DNA from 2 places in the Sinomonas halotolerans genome. Region 1 is predicted to be linked to the other one. Evidence: predicted binding sites of a transcription regulator. Region 1 holds the regulator's gene; the other holds the start of a gene.
What was found. Region 1 encodes HrcA, which represses chaperone genes, less so after heat shock. Its sites were predicted from a motif close to TTNGCACTCGNNNNNNNCGAGTGCNAA; they were not measured.
Positions count from the first base shown of each region.

Region 2: a site for HrcA is predicted at 4,278-4,304, ahead of ABCQ75_RS12700 (FmdB family zinc ribbon protein). Genes of this name have one in related genera too.

Region 1 is NZ_JBDFRB010000009.1:15,719-23,279, reverse strand. It holds gene ABCQ75_RS11025 (PhoH family protein) at 1-377, opposite strand, end outside; gene ABCQ75_RS11020 (GerMN domain-containing protein) at 752-1,705, shown strand; gene ABCQ75_RS11015 (16S rRNA (uracil(1498)-N(3))-methyltransferase) at 1,745-2,557, opposite strand; gene dnaJ (molecular chaperone DnaJ) at 2,559-3,686, opposite strand; gene hrcA (heat-inducible transcriptional repressor HrcA) at 3,700-4,716, opposite strand; gene ABCQ75_RS11000 (DUF3097 family protein) at 4,903-5,754, shown strand; gene ABCQ75_RS10995 (DUF4870 domain-containing protein) at 5,846-6,250, shown strand; gene hemW (radical SAM family heme chaperone HemW) at 6,285-7,535, opposite strand.
Region 2 is NZ_JBDFRB010000012.1:35,068-42,628, reverse strand. It holds gene ABCQ75_RS12710 (DUF4011 domain-containing protein) at 1-2,991, shown strand, start outside; gene ABCQ75_RS12705 (SAF domain-containing protein) at 2,960-3,715, opposite strand; gene ABCQ75_RS12700 (FmdB family zinc ribbon protein) at 3,880-4,170, opposite strand; gene ABCQ75_RS12695 (5-formyltetrahydrofolate cyclo-ligase) at 4,347-4,988, opposite strand; gene galU (UTP--glucose-1-phosphate uridylyltransferase GalU) at 5,050-5,970, shown strand; gene ABCQ75_RS12685 (GNAT family N-acetyltransferase) at 5,979-6,599, shown strand; gene ABCQ75_RS12680 (hypothetical protein) at 6,690-7,561, shown strand, end outside.

The DNA of each region.
Region 1 (7,561 bases):
TTCCCTGTGCCCGCGGGCCCGATCCCGAAGATGACCGTGTTCGCATCGATCGCGTCCACGTAGTCCTTCTGGTTGGCGGTCTTGGGGCGGATGGTGCGCCCGCGGCTCGAGAGGATGTTGTGGGTCAGGACGTCCGCCGGGTTCGCGACGGTCTCCGTCCGCAGCATGGACACGAGCTGGGTGAGCGAAGCCGGGGTGACTGGCGTGCCCCGCCCCGCCAGGGCCGTCATCTCCTCGAACAGCCGCCGGATCCGCGGAGCCTCGGCGGGCGGGCCCACGATGGTCAGCTCGTTCCCCCGCGCGTGGATCGACACCGAAGGGAACTGCTGCTCGACGAAGCGGAGCGCCTCGTCGTGGGGGCCGAGGATCCTCACCATCTCGTCGCTGGAGCCGAAGCGCAGCACCTCGGTGCGTGCGGCGGGTGTGGTGTGCGGGAATTCCGCTGTCACGGGCGGTCGCTCTCCTTTTCCTGCCGGCGCCTGCCGGCGTGACCTTCATCGTACTGCTGCACGCCCCGCACCGCGCTTCCAGAAGCAGTGCAGTCCCAGCACAGGCAACTTCCCCGGACCGCCGAGAGGGCCAACGTATCAATCCAGCATCACTTGGGGAACGGTTGCAGCAACAGCGCCTCCGGCGCCTCGAGGGTGTGCAAAGCTGGTTCGTGCTGTCGGGGCGCTCGGCCCGAGGACGCCGGCCCGTCCCCGACCTACGACAGCATCAGGACTCCACGAGAGGACACTGCGGAGTGACCATGGGCACACGCGCGCGGCGGCGAGCCGCCGGGACGGCACGCCGCCGTGCCGGTGCATCCCTCGCAGCTGCGGTGCTCGCGGCACTCCTCGTCGCCTCGTGCGCCGCGCCCGGGAAGCCCGTGCCGACTGCGGCAGCGGGCGCCACCGGGGCCGGCGCCGGGGCCACGCAGTCGCCGGCACCGCTCGAGACATCGCAGACCTCCGCCAAGAGCCCCGTCTACTGGCTGGGCCGGTCCCGTGACGGCGTCTTCCTCTACCGCGAGTTCCGCGAGGCGGAGAGCGACGACAACCCGGTGGTCAAGGCGCTGCGGATCATGATGGACGACAAACCGCTCGATCCGGACTACTTCTCCCCGTGGCAGAAGCCCAAGAAGCTCGCCGCCTCGGTCTCGGGAACGAACATCATCACGGTTGACGTCTCGAAGGACGCCTTCAGCACGAATGTGGACGAGCGCACCGCGCAGCTCGCGGTGCAGCAGCTGGTGTACACGGCGACGGCCGCGGCGGCCACCGCAGGGCTCGTGGACACGTCCCAGACGATCTCGGTCATGCTCCTCGTGGACGGGCGCACTTCGCAGCTCGCGTTCGAGCGCGTCCAGCTCGGGCAGGCCATGCAGCGCGACGTCTCGATGGCGGCCCGGGCCTGGATCATCGATCCGCAGGAGGGCGCGGCGCTCGCGGGCCAGCTCAAGGTCACCGGCCGCGTGGCAGGCCCCGAGGCCTCCATTGCATGGCAGGTGCTGCGCAAGGACGACACCGGCGCAGCCTCGGTCTACCTCTCGGGCACCGCCCAGCCCAGCCGCGAGACGGGCCGTGCCGGCGAGTTCCGGTTCGCCGTGAACCTCGAGGACGGCGACTACGCGGTCCGCATCCTCCCGTCAGCGGACGCCTCTGCCCCGGCCGACTCGGGCGGCACGGAGTGGGACTCGAAGTCCTTCCGGATCGGCGACTGAGCACACGCTCCACCCTCGCCGGCACCGGCCAGCAAGGGGTCAGCTCGGCTCGGCAGTGCGTCCCGGCCAGCGGCCCAGCCTGTCCCCCGCGAGGGCCAACGCTGCGGGACCGGCAGTCGAGGACCTGAGCACATGGGGCCCCAGGAGCGCCGTGACCGCCCCCGCCTCGGTGAACCGTGCGATCTCCGCGGGGCTGATCCCCCCTTCGGGCCCGACGACGAAGAGCACCTCATCCTCCCGGCCCCGGGCCTCGCCCCCGTCTCCCCCGTGGCGGTGTGCGATGAGGCTGTCCAGGACGCGTGAGAGCGGCTCGACGGCCTCCTCGTGGAGCACGACGGCGAGGCGCGCCGAGGAGATCCGGCGTGCGAGGCCAGCGCTGTCGAGCGCAGCCTCCACCGCCGGGACAGTCGCCCGGCGCGACTGCTTCGCCGCGGCGAAGACCACCGCGCGCCATTTCGCGAGCGACTTCTCGGCCTTCTCGGCCTTCCACCGCACGATCGAGCGCTCCGCCTGCCACGGCACCACGGCGTCGACTCCGAGCTCCGTGGCCGTCTCCGCGGCGAGTTCGTCCCGGTCCCCCTTCGCGAGGGCCTGGACGAGGACGAGGCGGAAGGGCTGGCGGGGCTCGCGGACCACGCTCTCGAGGACGACCACGAGCTCCGACCCCTCGGCCTGCTCGACCTGCCCCGCGGCCCGCACGCCCGCGCCGTCGGCGAGGTCTACGCCCTCGCCTGGCCCGAGGCGGCGCACCGTCGCGGCGTGACGTCCCTCGGATCCGGCAACTGTCACGCGCTCCCCCGGCGCCGCGCCGTCGAGCGTGCCTGCGGGGACGTAGAAGAGCGGCCGGGACATGTCAGAGATTGCCCAGCTTGTCGCGAAGCTTCGCGAAGACGCCGCCGCTGCCCACGAGCTTGCCCTCGCCCACGTGCTCGCCGCGGAGCTTTGCGAACTGTCGGAGCAGCTCCTCCTGCTCGGGGTCCAGACGGGTGGGCGTCTCGACCTTGACCGTCACGAGCAGGTCGCCGCGTCCGCCGCCGCGCAGCCGCGCCGCGCCCAGGCCCGGGAGCGTCACGACGTCCCCGGACTGGGTCCCCGGCCGCAGGGTGATGCCCTGCTCGCCGTCGAACGTCTCGAGCGTCATCTCGGAACCGAGCGCGGCGGCAGTCATGGGCACGCTGAGGGTCGCGTGCAGATGGTCGCCCTCGCGGGTGAACATCGCGTGCGGCGCCACGCGGATCTCGACGTAGAGGTCCCCCGGCGGGCCACCGGCGGTGCCCGCCTCGCCCTGGCCGGAGAGCTGGATCCGGGTGCCCGTGGAGACGCCCGCCGGGATCTTCACCGTGAGCGTGCGCCGGCTGCGCACGCGGCCCTCGCCGCTGCACTCGTGGCACGGGCTCGGGATCTCGGTGCCGAACCCCTGGCACGAGGGGCAGGCGGCCGTCGTCATGACCTGGCCGAGGATCGAGCGGACGGCCCGCTGGACGTGGCCGCTGCCGCCGCACACGGTACAGCGCACCGGCTCCGTGCCGGGCTCGCAGCACGAGCCCTCGCAGCGCTCGCACGTCACCGCGGTGTCGACCTCGAGCTTCTTGTTGACGCCGAAGACGGCGTCCTTGAGCTCGATCCGCACGGCGATGAGCGCGTCCTGGCCCCGGCGCACGCGGGAGGCGGGCCCGGCCTGGCCGCCGGCACCGCCGAAGAACGTCTCGAAGATGTCCTGGAACGCGAAGCCGGCGCCGTTGTAGGATCCGCCGAACCCGTTGTCCGTGCCGTTCTCGTTGCCGGTCATGTCGTAGACGCGCCGCTTCTGCGGGTCGGAGAGGACCTCGAAGGCGTGCGTGACCGCCTTGAACTGCTCCGCGGCCTCCTCCCCCGGGTTCACGTCGGGGTGGAGCTTGCGGGCCAGCTTCCGGTAGGCCTTCTTGATCTCCTCAGCGCTCGCGTCAGACGGAACGCCCAGGGTTTCGTAGTGGCTGCTCACAGTCTTCTTTCTCTCAGCTTCCAGCGAGGATCTTGGACAGGTAGCGGGCTACGGCGCGCACAGCGGCCATCGTGGCCGGGTAGTCCATGCGGGTCGGCCCGAGGACGCCGATCTTCGGCCCGTCCCCGAGCCCGTAGCCCGTGGCGACGACGGAGGTCTCGGCCAGGCCGTCGTAGGAGTTCTCGCGGCCGATCCGCACGGCCACGCCGCGCGGGTCACCGGCCATCTCCGACAGGAGGCGCAGGAGCACGACCTGCTCCTCGAGGGCCTCGAGGACCGGCGAGATGCTCTGGAGGAAGTCGCCCGTGGACCGGGCCAGGTACGCGGTCCCGGCCATGACCATGCGCTCTTCGCGGCTCGACGCGGCCAGGAGCACGAGGCCTCGCGCGAGCTCGGCCCCCAGCGGCTGCTCGCCGGGTGGGAGGAGGCCCACCACGGCGGCGAGCGTCTCGTCCAGCAGTGCCACGGGCGTGCCCGCCGCGGCCGAGAGCAGCCTGTCCCTCAGGACGGCGAGCCGGTCCCGGTCCACGTCCTCGGGCACTGCGTGCACGCGCTGCTCCACACTCCCGGAGTCGGCGATGAGCACGAGCAGCACCTGGCGGGGCGCGAGGGACACGGCCTCGATGTGCCGCACCCGGGCCCGCCCGAGCTGTGGATACTGCACCACGGCCACCTGGTTGGTGAGCTGCGAGAGGAGCCTCACGGTGCGCTCGAGGACGTCGTCGAGGTCGTCGGCGCCGTCGAGGAGGGTGTGGATCGCGCGCTTCTCGGCGGCGGAGAGCGGGCGGACGTCGGCGAGGTGGTCCACGAAGACGCGGTACCCCTTGTCGGTCGGCACGCGGCCGGCGCTCGTGTGCGGGGCCGCGATGAGCCCCTCGTCCTCGAGCGCGGCCATGTCGTTGCGGATCGTCGCGCTCGAGACGCCCAGACGGTGCCGGTCCACGAGCGCCTTCGAGCCGACGGGCTCGCGGAAGTGCACGTAGTCCTCGACGATTGCCCGCAGCACCTCGAGCTTGCGCGGCTCGTTCATTCCTTCACCCCTCCAGCGTTAGCACTCCCTGGGACCAAGTGCCAAGTCTATTATGCCCGCCCCCGGCGCGCTGGCGGCTGCACAACAGCCGGTGCACGCCGCCTGCACGGCCGACGCCGGGCACTCGCCTAGCATGGGAGGGCCCGGCGCCGGCCGGGCTGACGGACACGAAGAGAGGCCGAGCACGTGGAGCATTCACCCTTCGACACGTGGGGGCCCGTGAGCCTCTCCGCCCCGGCCAAGCGCGAGCTCCCCACCGTGCCGGCAGAGATCGGCCTCGTCCTCGAGGACGCCGAGTCCGGCTGGGTGGGCGCCGTGACCCGGATCGAGAAGTCCGGCGGGATGCACGTCATGAGCCTCGAGGACCGCCGGGGCCGCACGCGCTCGTTCCAACTCGGCTTCGGGTTCCTCGTGGACGGCCGGCCCGTGCGCGTGGGCCCGCCCGCACTGCCCTCCGCGCCCGCCGCACCGGCCCGCACCGCCTCCGGCTCCGTGCGCGTCGAGGGCCAGCGGGCCCAGGTGGCCAAGGCCAGCCGCGTGTGGGTCGAGGGGAAGCACGACGCCGAACTCGTGGAGAAGGTGTGGGGTGACGACCTGCGCGTGGAGGGCATCGTCGTCGAGCCCCTCCACGGCGTAGACGACCTCGCCGCCGCCATCGCCGACTTCGGCCCGGGCCCGGACCGGAAGCTCGGCGTCCTCGTGGACCACCTCGTCGAGGGGTCCAAGGAGTCCCGCATCGCCGCGGCAGCCATGGCCGCGCCCGGCGCCGCGGGCAATGTCCTGATCGTGGGGCATCCCTACGTGGACGTCTGGCAGGCCATCAGGCCCTCCGTCCTCGGCATCCCCGCCTGGCCCTCGGTACCGCGGGGCACCGACTGGAAGACCGGCGTCGTCGCGGCGTTCGGCTGGCCGCACGAGACCGCCGAGGACCTGGGCCTCGCGTGGCAGAGGCTCCTCGGAAGGGTGCGCACGTACGCGGACCTCGAGCCCGCGCTGCTCGGGCGTGTCGAGGAGGTCATCGACTTCCTCACGGCCTGACGGCCGCGCCTCCGCTATCCTTGGAGTGCTCTCGGGCCGCCACCCGCGGCCCATCCGAGCATGAAGCACCGACACACAGGCAAGGAACCCAGTGGCCGAGTACCCGCAGGACCCCCGCAACGGCGAGAGCGAATACCACGGAATCCCGGCGCGGGCGCTGCCGCTCACTTCCTCAGAGGACCGGCAGTGGGCGACCCTCGCGCACTTCGGGGGCATCCTCGGCTGCGTGCCCTCGCTCCTGATCTACCTCGTGTTCAAGGACCGGGGGCCCTTCACGGCCCAGGAGTCCAAAGAGGCCCTCAACTTCACGCTGCCGCCCACGGCCGCGGCGATCGTGTTCAACGTCCTCGCCCTCATTCCGGTGGTCGGCAACGTCTTCGCCGTCTTCGCGACCGTCATCTGGCTCGCCCTCACGGTCTTCTCCGTGATCGCAGGCGTCCAGGTGAACCGCGGCCAGCCGTACCGGTACCAGTACAACCTCCGGCTCATCCAGTAGCCGGCCCACCCGAGGTCGCAGAGCGGCGCCAGCGCTATGGGAGCACGCGGCGCACCACGGCGTCCGCGAGGAGCCGTCCGCGAAGCGTGAGCACGAGCCGCCCGGCCAAAGCGTGCTTCCCCTCGACGAGGCCGTCCGCGATGAGCCCCGCGACAGCAGCGCGCCCCTGGGGCTCGAGCTCGGCCACGGGAAGCCCCTCGGCGAGCCGGATCCCGAGGAGGACGCGCTCGATCCGGCGCGTGTCGGCGTCGAGCGTCTCACGTCCCGCAGCCGGCGAGGCGCCCGCGGCGAGCCTGCCCGCGTAGGCCGTGGGGTGCTTGACGTTCCACCAGCGCACGCCGCCCACGTGGGAGTGCGCGCCGGGGCCGATCCCCCACCAGTCCCCGCCGTGCCAGTATGCGAGGTTGTGGCGGCACGCATACCGCGCTCCCCCGCCGCCGCCGTCCTCGGTGCGGCGGGCCCAGTTGCTCACCTCGTACCACGAGAAGCCCGCCTCGGCGAGGACCGCATCGGCGAGCTCGTACTTCTCGGCGTGGTCGTCGTCGTCGACCGGGGGGACCTCGCCGCGGCGGATCTGCGCGGCGAGGCGCGTGCCCTCCTCGACGATGAGCGCGTAGGCGCTCACGTGGTCAGGCCCACAGGCGAGGGCCGCCTCCAGAGAGGCCCTCCAGTCCTCCATGCTCTCGCCAGGCGTGCCGTAGATGAGGTCCAGGCTGACGTCGAGGCCCGCTTCGCGCGCCCACCGGACGGCATCCGGGACGCGGCTCGGGGTATGCGTCCGGTCGAGGACCGCCAGGACGTGCGGCACGGCGGACTGCATGCCGAAGGAGACGCGCGTGAAACCGGCCTCTGCGAGCACGTGGAGGGACTCTGGGGTGACGGAGTCCGGGTTCGCCTCCGTGGTGACCTCCGCCCCCGGCGCGAGGCCCCATGCGTCCACAGCCGCGTCCAGGATCGAGGCGAGGTCCGCCGCAGGCAGGAGCGTGGGCGTCCCACCGCCGAAGAACACCGTGGACAGGGGCCGCCTCGCCACCCCGGAGGCCTCGAGCGCAGCCGCGGCGAACCGAACCTCCTCCACCGCGGTCGAAGCATACGCCGCCTGGGAGGCGCCGCCGCCGAGCTCGGTCGCCGTGTAGGTGTTGAAGTCGCAGTACCCGCACCGCACGGCGCAGAACGGAATGTGCGCGTACAGGGAGAAGCTCCGTTCCGAGGCGCCGTCGGCCGCCTGGGCCGGGAGCACGCCGTCGGCCGGGGCAGGATCGCCGAGCGGCAGGGCGCTGGGCACTAGGCCACCACCCTGCCGGCTGCCGG
Region 2 (7,561 bases), on a different contig from region 1:
GCCGCGGAACTGGGCAGCTTCAGCCGCGAGACCGCCAGCAGCCCTTGGCAGGGCGCCCGCCTGCTGACCCGGCGCGAGACGGAGGACGCGCGAGAGCTCGCCGTCCAGCTCGTGGCGGAGATCCCGGCGCTCAGGGAGCGCATGGAAGCGGTGACCGAGCATGCCGAGATCCGCCTCGAGGAGACTGTCGGCGGCTGGGGCGAGCAGGTCGAGCTCCTCGTGGCGGTCCGCGAGAGCCTGGACAAGTTCACGCCGGACATCTTCGACCGCCCCGTGACCGACCTCATCGCCGCGACCGCCTCGTCCGCGTGGCGGCGCGAGCGGGGCATTGAGGTGACCACGATGCAGAGGTCGCGGCTGCGCCGTGTGGCGAAGGAGTACGTCCGTCCCGGGGTTCACCTCGCGGACCTGCACAGCTCCCTCATCCTCGTCCAGGAGCAGCGGGCACGCTGGTCCGAGTACGCCACCTCTGCACGCCACCCCTCGGTACCGTCGGGTCTGGCCGAGCTGCGGAGCGCCTATCATTCGGTCGAGAAGGGCCTTGCGCGCCTCGGTTCGATCCTCGCCCGCACGGAGGCGGGTGGAGCGCTCCTCACGGAGCCCGTGCGCCAGCTCGTGACACGCCTCAAGCGCCTCGCGGAGGACACCGGGTCCCTCAGGACGCTGCCGGAGCGCACACTCCTCGCCGACCAGCTGCGTGAGCGTGGTCTCGGCGAGCTCCTCGACGATCTGGCCAGGCGCGAGGTCCCGGCGGGGGTGGTCGAGGCCGAGCTCGAACTGGCTTGGTGGCAGTCGGTCCTCGAGGCGATGATCAGCGGCGACGACTACCTCGCGATGTCTGACGGCGAGCAGCTGCGGCAGGCCGAGTCCGAGTTCCGTCGTGCCGACCAGGCCCACATCCGCAGCGGAAGCGCCCGGCTGCGCTGGAAGCTCGCCCGCGAATGGGCTGAGGGCATTGCCCGCCACCAGCGGGAGGCAGATGCGCTCCGGGGCCTGCTCAAGGATGGCCGCGTCAGCCTCGCTGCCCTCGAGGTCCAGGCGCCGCGGCTCGTGCGCACACTCGTGCCGGTCTGGACCTGCAGTCCGTACGCCCTCTCCGCCGCTGTGCCGAAGGACCACCGCTTCGATGCGGTCCTGGTGCTCGACGCTGATTCGATGCCGCTGCGCGCTGCCCTCCCCGCCATCGGCCGTTCCACTCAGGTCGTTGCGTTCGGCGACACGCAGGTGGCCAACCCGCGGCCCTTCTCGGTGGCGGTCGCGCCGCCTGTGAGGGACAGGCCGACTGGCCCGGTCGAGAGCGCGATGGCGGGACTCGCCCGCGTGCTTCCGACCCTCTCGCTGACTACCCTCTACAGGGGCGTGGACGAGGACCTCGGCCACCAGCTCAGCCGGCGCTTCTATGGCGGCGGCCTCCGACGGCTGCCTGATGGCATGTCCGTCACGGGGCTGGACCGGCCGTTCGTCCTCGAGTACCTTGCGGACGGCACGGGTCTTCCCAGCGGCGACGACGGCGGGGTCGAGTCGGTGGCCGCCGAGGTGAATCGGGCCGTGGACCTCGTGTTCGAGCACGCCCGCACCAGACCCGGCACGTCGCTCGCAGTCATCACTGCGAGCTCCCATCATGCAGCCAGGGTGGGCGAGGCGATCCGCCTCCAGATGGCGAATCATCCGGACCTCGCCGGCTTCTTCAAGGGGGGCGAGGAGCCTTTCCGGGTTGTCCATCTGGACCGGGCCGGGGGACTCGTGCGGGACCACGTGATCTTCTCCCTCGGCTTCGGCCGGACCCCGCACGGGCGGGCGATGCACCACTTCGGCCCGCTCAGCGAGCCCGGAGGGCGCCGCCGATTCGCGCTCGCCATGACCCGGGCGAGGTCCACGATGCACGTGCTGAGCTGCTTCCAGCCCAGCGAGCTGGACCCGGCGCGCCTGAGCGAGGGCGCCCATGACTTCTACGAGCTCCTCGACCGCGAACTCGGAGGCAGCACGGAGCTGGGCACCCGCGCCACACGCGCAGCGGAGAGCGCGGAGGCGCTCGGAGCCGATCCGCTCGTGACCGATCTCGGGGACAGGCTCTCCTCGCGCGGTGCACGGGTGTGGCACCACTATGACGGCACGGTCGACCTTGCTGCAGCAATCGATCCCCTGCTCACCATGGGCCGTGACGAGCACGAGACGAGCGTTCCGGTCGCCATCGAGTCGGACGGCACGGAACGCTACCGGTGCCTCAGCGTCCGTGAGCGCACCCGGCAGCGGCCGCAGATGTTCGAGCGGCTCGGCTGGCGGCATGTGACGCTGTGGACCATCGAGGTCTTCACCGATCCGAGCGGTTGTGCCGAGATGATCGCGGACGAGCTCGGCCTCGAACTGCCCTCCGACGAGGGCGGCCCGGCGGGCTTCCTCCTCGGTCCCGCCACGGTGGGCGCACGCGCTGGCGCGGAGGGCTTCTTGCAGGCCGAGGGCCCCGGCGCGTCCCAGCCCGGCAGCCAGGACGGGTACGGCCCGGAGGAGGGCAGCCTGGACGGCAGCTGGCACGAGGGCGCCGATGGCCAAGAGGACGGCAGCGTGGAGTACGGCCTGGACGGCAGCTGGCACGAGGGCGCCGATGGCCAAGAGGACGGCAGCGGGGAGCACGGCCCGCGCGCCGAGCAGCAGGCGGGCAGCGGCCAGTTTGGGCAGGGCGCGGCCGACGCGCCCGGCGAGGGCATCCGTGAGGACTCCCAGGACGGAACGGACGGGCGAATGGACGGAACGGACGAGGGAACGGACGGGTCGGACGACGGCGCACAGGGCAGCACCGGGGACGGCGCAGCAAGCCCGCGGGGTGCCCGTGGCTCCCGGCGGGTGAGCGTGCCGGGAACCGGCCCCGAGGACGCAGACGGTCCTGAGACCGCTGTGCCTGGCGGTCAGGGCGAGGATTCCGGCAGCTGGCGGAACGGCGAGGACGCGCATGAGCGGTGGCTCAGGGAGCAGCGGCCGCCGCACTGGGGCTGACAGTGCGGGGACTGACAGTCCGGGCGCCGGCGCCGACGAGCATGACGAAGACCTTGCCGCGGGCTGAGGCCCCCGCGAGGCGCAGTGCCTGGTCCGAGGACGCCGCGACGACGAGGAGCCCCTCGGCCTCCGGTGTTCCCAGCCAGGGGCCAGCGGTGCCAGCCCCTCCCGCCTGAGGAGTCCAGAGGACGGGCACACCGGAGGCCAGCGCAACGCCCCCGCCAGACGGTCCGCCGGTATCCGGGGTGAGGACCAGGTCCACAAGCTGGCCGGGAGTGAGCAGCTCGAGCGACGCCGGGTCTGCCACCCGGACAGGAACGGCAGCCGTGCCGGGGGGAGCGCCGGTGAGCAGACCCGCGCCGACGATCGCGGCGTCTGTGAGGGCCTCGCCGCGGCGCACGGCGCCGGAAAGCCGTTGGCCCACGAGCGCGCTGGTGTCCGCTGAGGCGTGATCCGGCACGGCATCCGCGGGAAGGCGTGCAAGCCGGACGTCCCCGGCTCCCAGAGCGGCGCCGGCCGGGAGGTCACGTGCGGCCACTGCGACAGGGACCATGGCAGCCGACGGCGGGGTGAGCTGGTAGACCGCGGCCCCGACTGCCGTGCACGCGAGGGCGGCAGCGAGTGTCCGCCGACGGCGCTCGAGGAATCGCCGTAGGGGGGACCGTGGACGTGCAGGCCACGGAGACGTGCCGCGGGCGGGCCGGGTGCGGGAGAAGCGGTCCATGCTCCCGACGCTAGGCGTCCGCGGTACGCTGCGTGGGCGCGTCGGCTGCTATGTGGACGACACGCCCACGCCTTCACCTGTGGAGGGCAAGACCGCCGCAGCGGAGCGGAGTGGCAGCGCAGCCGAGGGGACCACGTGCCCGCGCCACGAGGCGCGTCGCCGGATCAGTTCGAGGCTGCGGCCGCCGCGGGCGCCGGAGCGGACTTCTCCGAGGACGAGGAGCCCGACGACGAGGCCGGCGCAGACGAACCCGAGGCGGAGGGGACGCTGCTCCCTCCGCTGCGGGAGTCCGTGCGGTAGAAGCCGCCGCCCTTGAACACGACGCCCACGCTGTTGAACTTCTTGCGCAGGGCTCCGGAGCACTCGGGGCAGACGGTCAGGGAATCGTCGCTGAAGGACTGGACGATCTCGAACGCGTGCGTGCAGTCCTTGCAGGCGTAGGCGTAGGTGGGCACGGGAACTCCTTGCTTGGCCGGGCAGAGGAGGCCTCGCCGCCGTCCCCAGCGCTCGCGCGGGAGCGCCGCGTGAGTCCGCGCAGCGTGCGGCACGCCGCCTCCGGGAATTGGCAGTGTTGGCCTCCGAGTGCCAATTCTAACAGCCGTGCCCCGGGCTCCATTCCCCAGGCCGCCGGTCAGCGGGAGCGCGCCCGGAGGTCGACGAGGCCCGCCGGAGTGATCGCGGCTCCCACCCGCCGGTCCAGAGGCTCGTCGGGGACGCCGCCTGCGGGGAGGAGCTCGTCGTCGAACACCACCGCGGCGGTGGGCACCTGCGTGCCGGCGGCGTCGAGGCGCGCGAGGAAGCGGTCGTAGTAGCCGCCGCCCTGCCCCAGCCGACGGCCCTCGGCGTCCAGCGCCGTCGCGGGCAGCAGGATCGCGGCGAGGGGCGCGCGCCCTTCCGCGGCATCGCCCGCGACGAGTCCGTCCGTGTCCAGCACGGGCCCCACGGGCTCCTGGACGGGCGCGAAGCGGCTGCGCTCGAAGGCGATCCGCGGGTGCCAGCGGACCCAGCCGAGGCCGCGGCCGGGGAGGCAGACGGGGAGCAGCACCCGGTAGCCGTCCTCGTGAAGGCCGGCCAGGAGGGCTGTGGTCGGGGGCTCGGCGCCGACGCCGAGATAGGCCGTGAGCGTTCCGCCCTCGGGAACGTGGCCGTGGGCCCAGAGCCGGCCGTGCACAGCGATCGGCGTGCCCGCCTGGGCGACGTCGGCGGCGCTGCGCGCACGGCGGCCAGCCCAGATCCGGGCACGGAGGGCAGACTTCAGCTCAGCAGTTTCCACGCGTCGACTCTAGCCAGCCCCAGCCCGGCCGCTCCACGGCGTGTCATATAGAGTGGCTGGCGTGTCTACCACTTCTGCAGTCAGAAAAGCCGTCATCCCCGTCGCCGGACTGGGCACCCGGTTCCTGCCGATGACGAAGGCGATGCCCAAGGAAATGCTTCCGGTCGTGGACAAGCCCGCGATCCAGTACGTGGTCGAGGAAGCGGTCTCCGTGGGCATCGACGACATCCTCATGATCACGGGCCGCAACAAGCGCGCCCTCGAGGACCACTTCGACCGGGTCCCCTCGCTCGAGGCGACCCTCGAGGAGAAGGGCGATGCGAAGAAGCTCGCCGCGATCCAGGAGTCGAACAACCTGGGCGACATCCACTACGTCCGCCAGGGCGACCCGAAGGGCCTCGGCCACGCCGTCCTGTGTGCCGAGCGCCATGTCGGCAACGAGCCGTTCGCCGTGCTCCTCGGCGACGACCTCATCGACGAGCGGGACCCGCTCCTCGGGGAGATGATCCGGGTCCAGAAGGAGACCGGCGGCTCGGTCGTGGCCCTCATGGAGGTCCCGCAGGAGACGATCTCCTCCTACGGCTGCGCAGACGTCACGGCCGTGGCGGGCGAGGACTACGTCCAGATCAACGGCCTCGTCGAGAAGCCGGACCCCGCGGACGCTCCCTCGAACCTCGCCATCATCGGCCGCTATGTCCTGCACCCCGCCGTGTTCGAGGTGCTGCGGGAGACTGCGCCGGGCCGCGGCGGCGAGATCCAGCTGACCGACGCGCTCCAGACCCTCGCGCGCCGCGAGGGCGAAGGCGGTGGCGTGTACGGCGTCGTCTTCCGGGGCCGCCGCTACGACACGGGGGACAAGCTCTCGTACCTCAAGGCCGTCGTGACCCTGGCCTGCGGCCGCGACGACTTCGGCAGCGACCTGCGCACGTGGCTCAAGGACTTCGTGGCGGACGGGGCCGAGGCCCCCGTCACTGAGCGCTGACCCCACCAATGGGGGGCTCGGGCCTCTGGCCGGTGACGCTGCGGGCCGGCGACCTCGCTCTGCGCCCCCTGCGCTACCGCGACCGGTCTGAATGGATGGCGCTGCGCGCCCGCAACCGCGACTGGCTCGAACCGTGGGAGGCCTCCAACCCGCAGCCGGGTGGAGGCCTGCCCACGTTCGGGCAGATGGTCCGCTCCCTCTCGCACCAGGCCCGCGAGGGCTCCGCGCTCCCGTTCGTCATCACCCTCGACGACCCACGACGCCGCAGGGCACCCATGGTCGGCCAGCTCACCGTCTCCTCGATCGTGTGGGGGTCCGCGCTCATGGCGACGCTCGGCTACTGGGTGGACCGCGGGCACGCCGGCCGCGGGATCGCCCCCACCGCGGTGGCGCTTGCGACCGACTACTGCTTCGCGGATTTGGGCCTGCACCGGATGGAGATCAACATCCGCCCCGAGAACGCCCCGAGCCTACGGGTCGTGGAGAAGCTCGGCTTCCGGTACGAGGGCCTGCGTCCCCGCTACCTCCACATCAACGGGGCCTGGGCGGACCATGAGTCATATGCGCTGACCGCGGAGGAGGTCCCCGAGGGCGGGGTGCTCGGAAGGTGGCTCTCGTCGCGCGGATGATGTACCCATTCCGGCCGCACTCGGCGCCTTATTGCGACACACCGCACGGAATCCGGCGTGACCCTGCGCGGTCCTCCTACGGTTCTGGGTATGGACTTCGCCCTCAGCAGCTCGCCGGTACTCGGTGCCGCCGTGCTGCTGTGGCTGGTGTGGGTTGCTCCGTACGCCATGCGGCGTCGGCGCGCCTCGCTGCCCGAGGGGGCGCCGACGCTCCTCCTCGACGAAAGGGGCCTCGCGGACGGGAAGGGTTCGGTTCTCATGCATGAGGGGCCCCAGCGGGTCGGCACGGCGGCACGCGGCACCGGCCCGGCGCCCCGCCCAGGGGATCCCCGCGAGGCACCGGAGGGCCAACCGGCGTCCGCGCCCTCCAGCCCCTCCACCCCGCCCCGGCCCTTCCGGCCGCGGTGGGGGCGCATCGCGATCGCGCTGGCCGGCATGAGCTCGCTCCTCGCCATCCCGGTCACGCTGGTCCTGCTCCTCGTGGGCGCGCCTGGCTGGCTCCCGCTGCTCGCGCTTGCCGTCGCCGTGGGCTGCGTCGCCGCCCTGCGCGCGATGGCGGTCCGTGACCGCCGCAGCCGGGTCAACGCGGCGTTCAAGGCCGCCATGCACGCCGGCACGCCCTCGGCACATCCCGCGCCTGCGCGGCGGGGAGCCGACGAGGTGTTCGACGCCGGCTTCGAGCCCGAGCCCGCCCCCAAGCCCCTCAGCCGTGACGAGCTGCGCGCCGTTGCCCTCGAGGTGGCCCGGGCGTCGCAGGCGAGCGCGGATGCGGCCGCGAAGGCCGACGGGGAGACTGCGGGGGAGACGTGGGAGCCCGTCCAGGTGCCGAAGCCCGCGTACCTCGGGGCTGCCCGCGCGGAGCGCCCTGAGCCCGCCCCGCTGGAGACGCCCGCAGACCTCAGGCCGACCGCGAAGACCAGCCTCAAGCCGAAAGCCGAGGCTCCCGAGCCCGGCACGGTTCC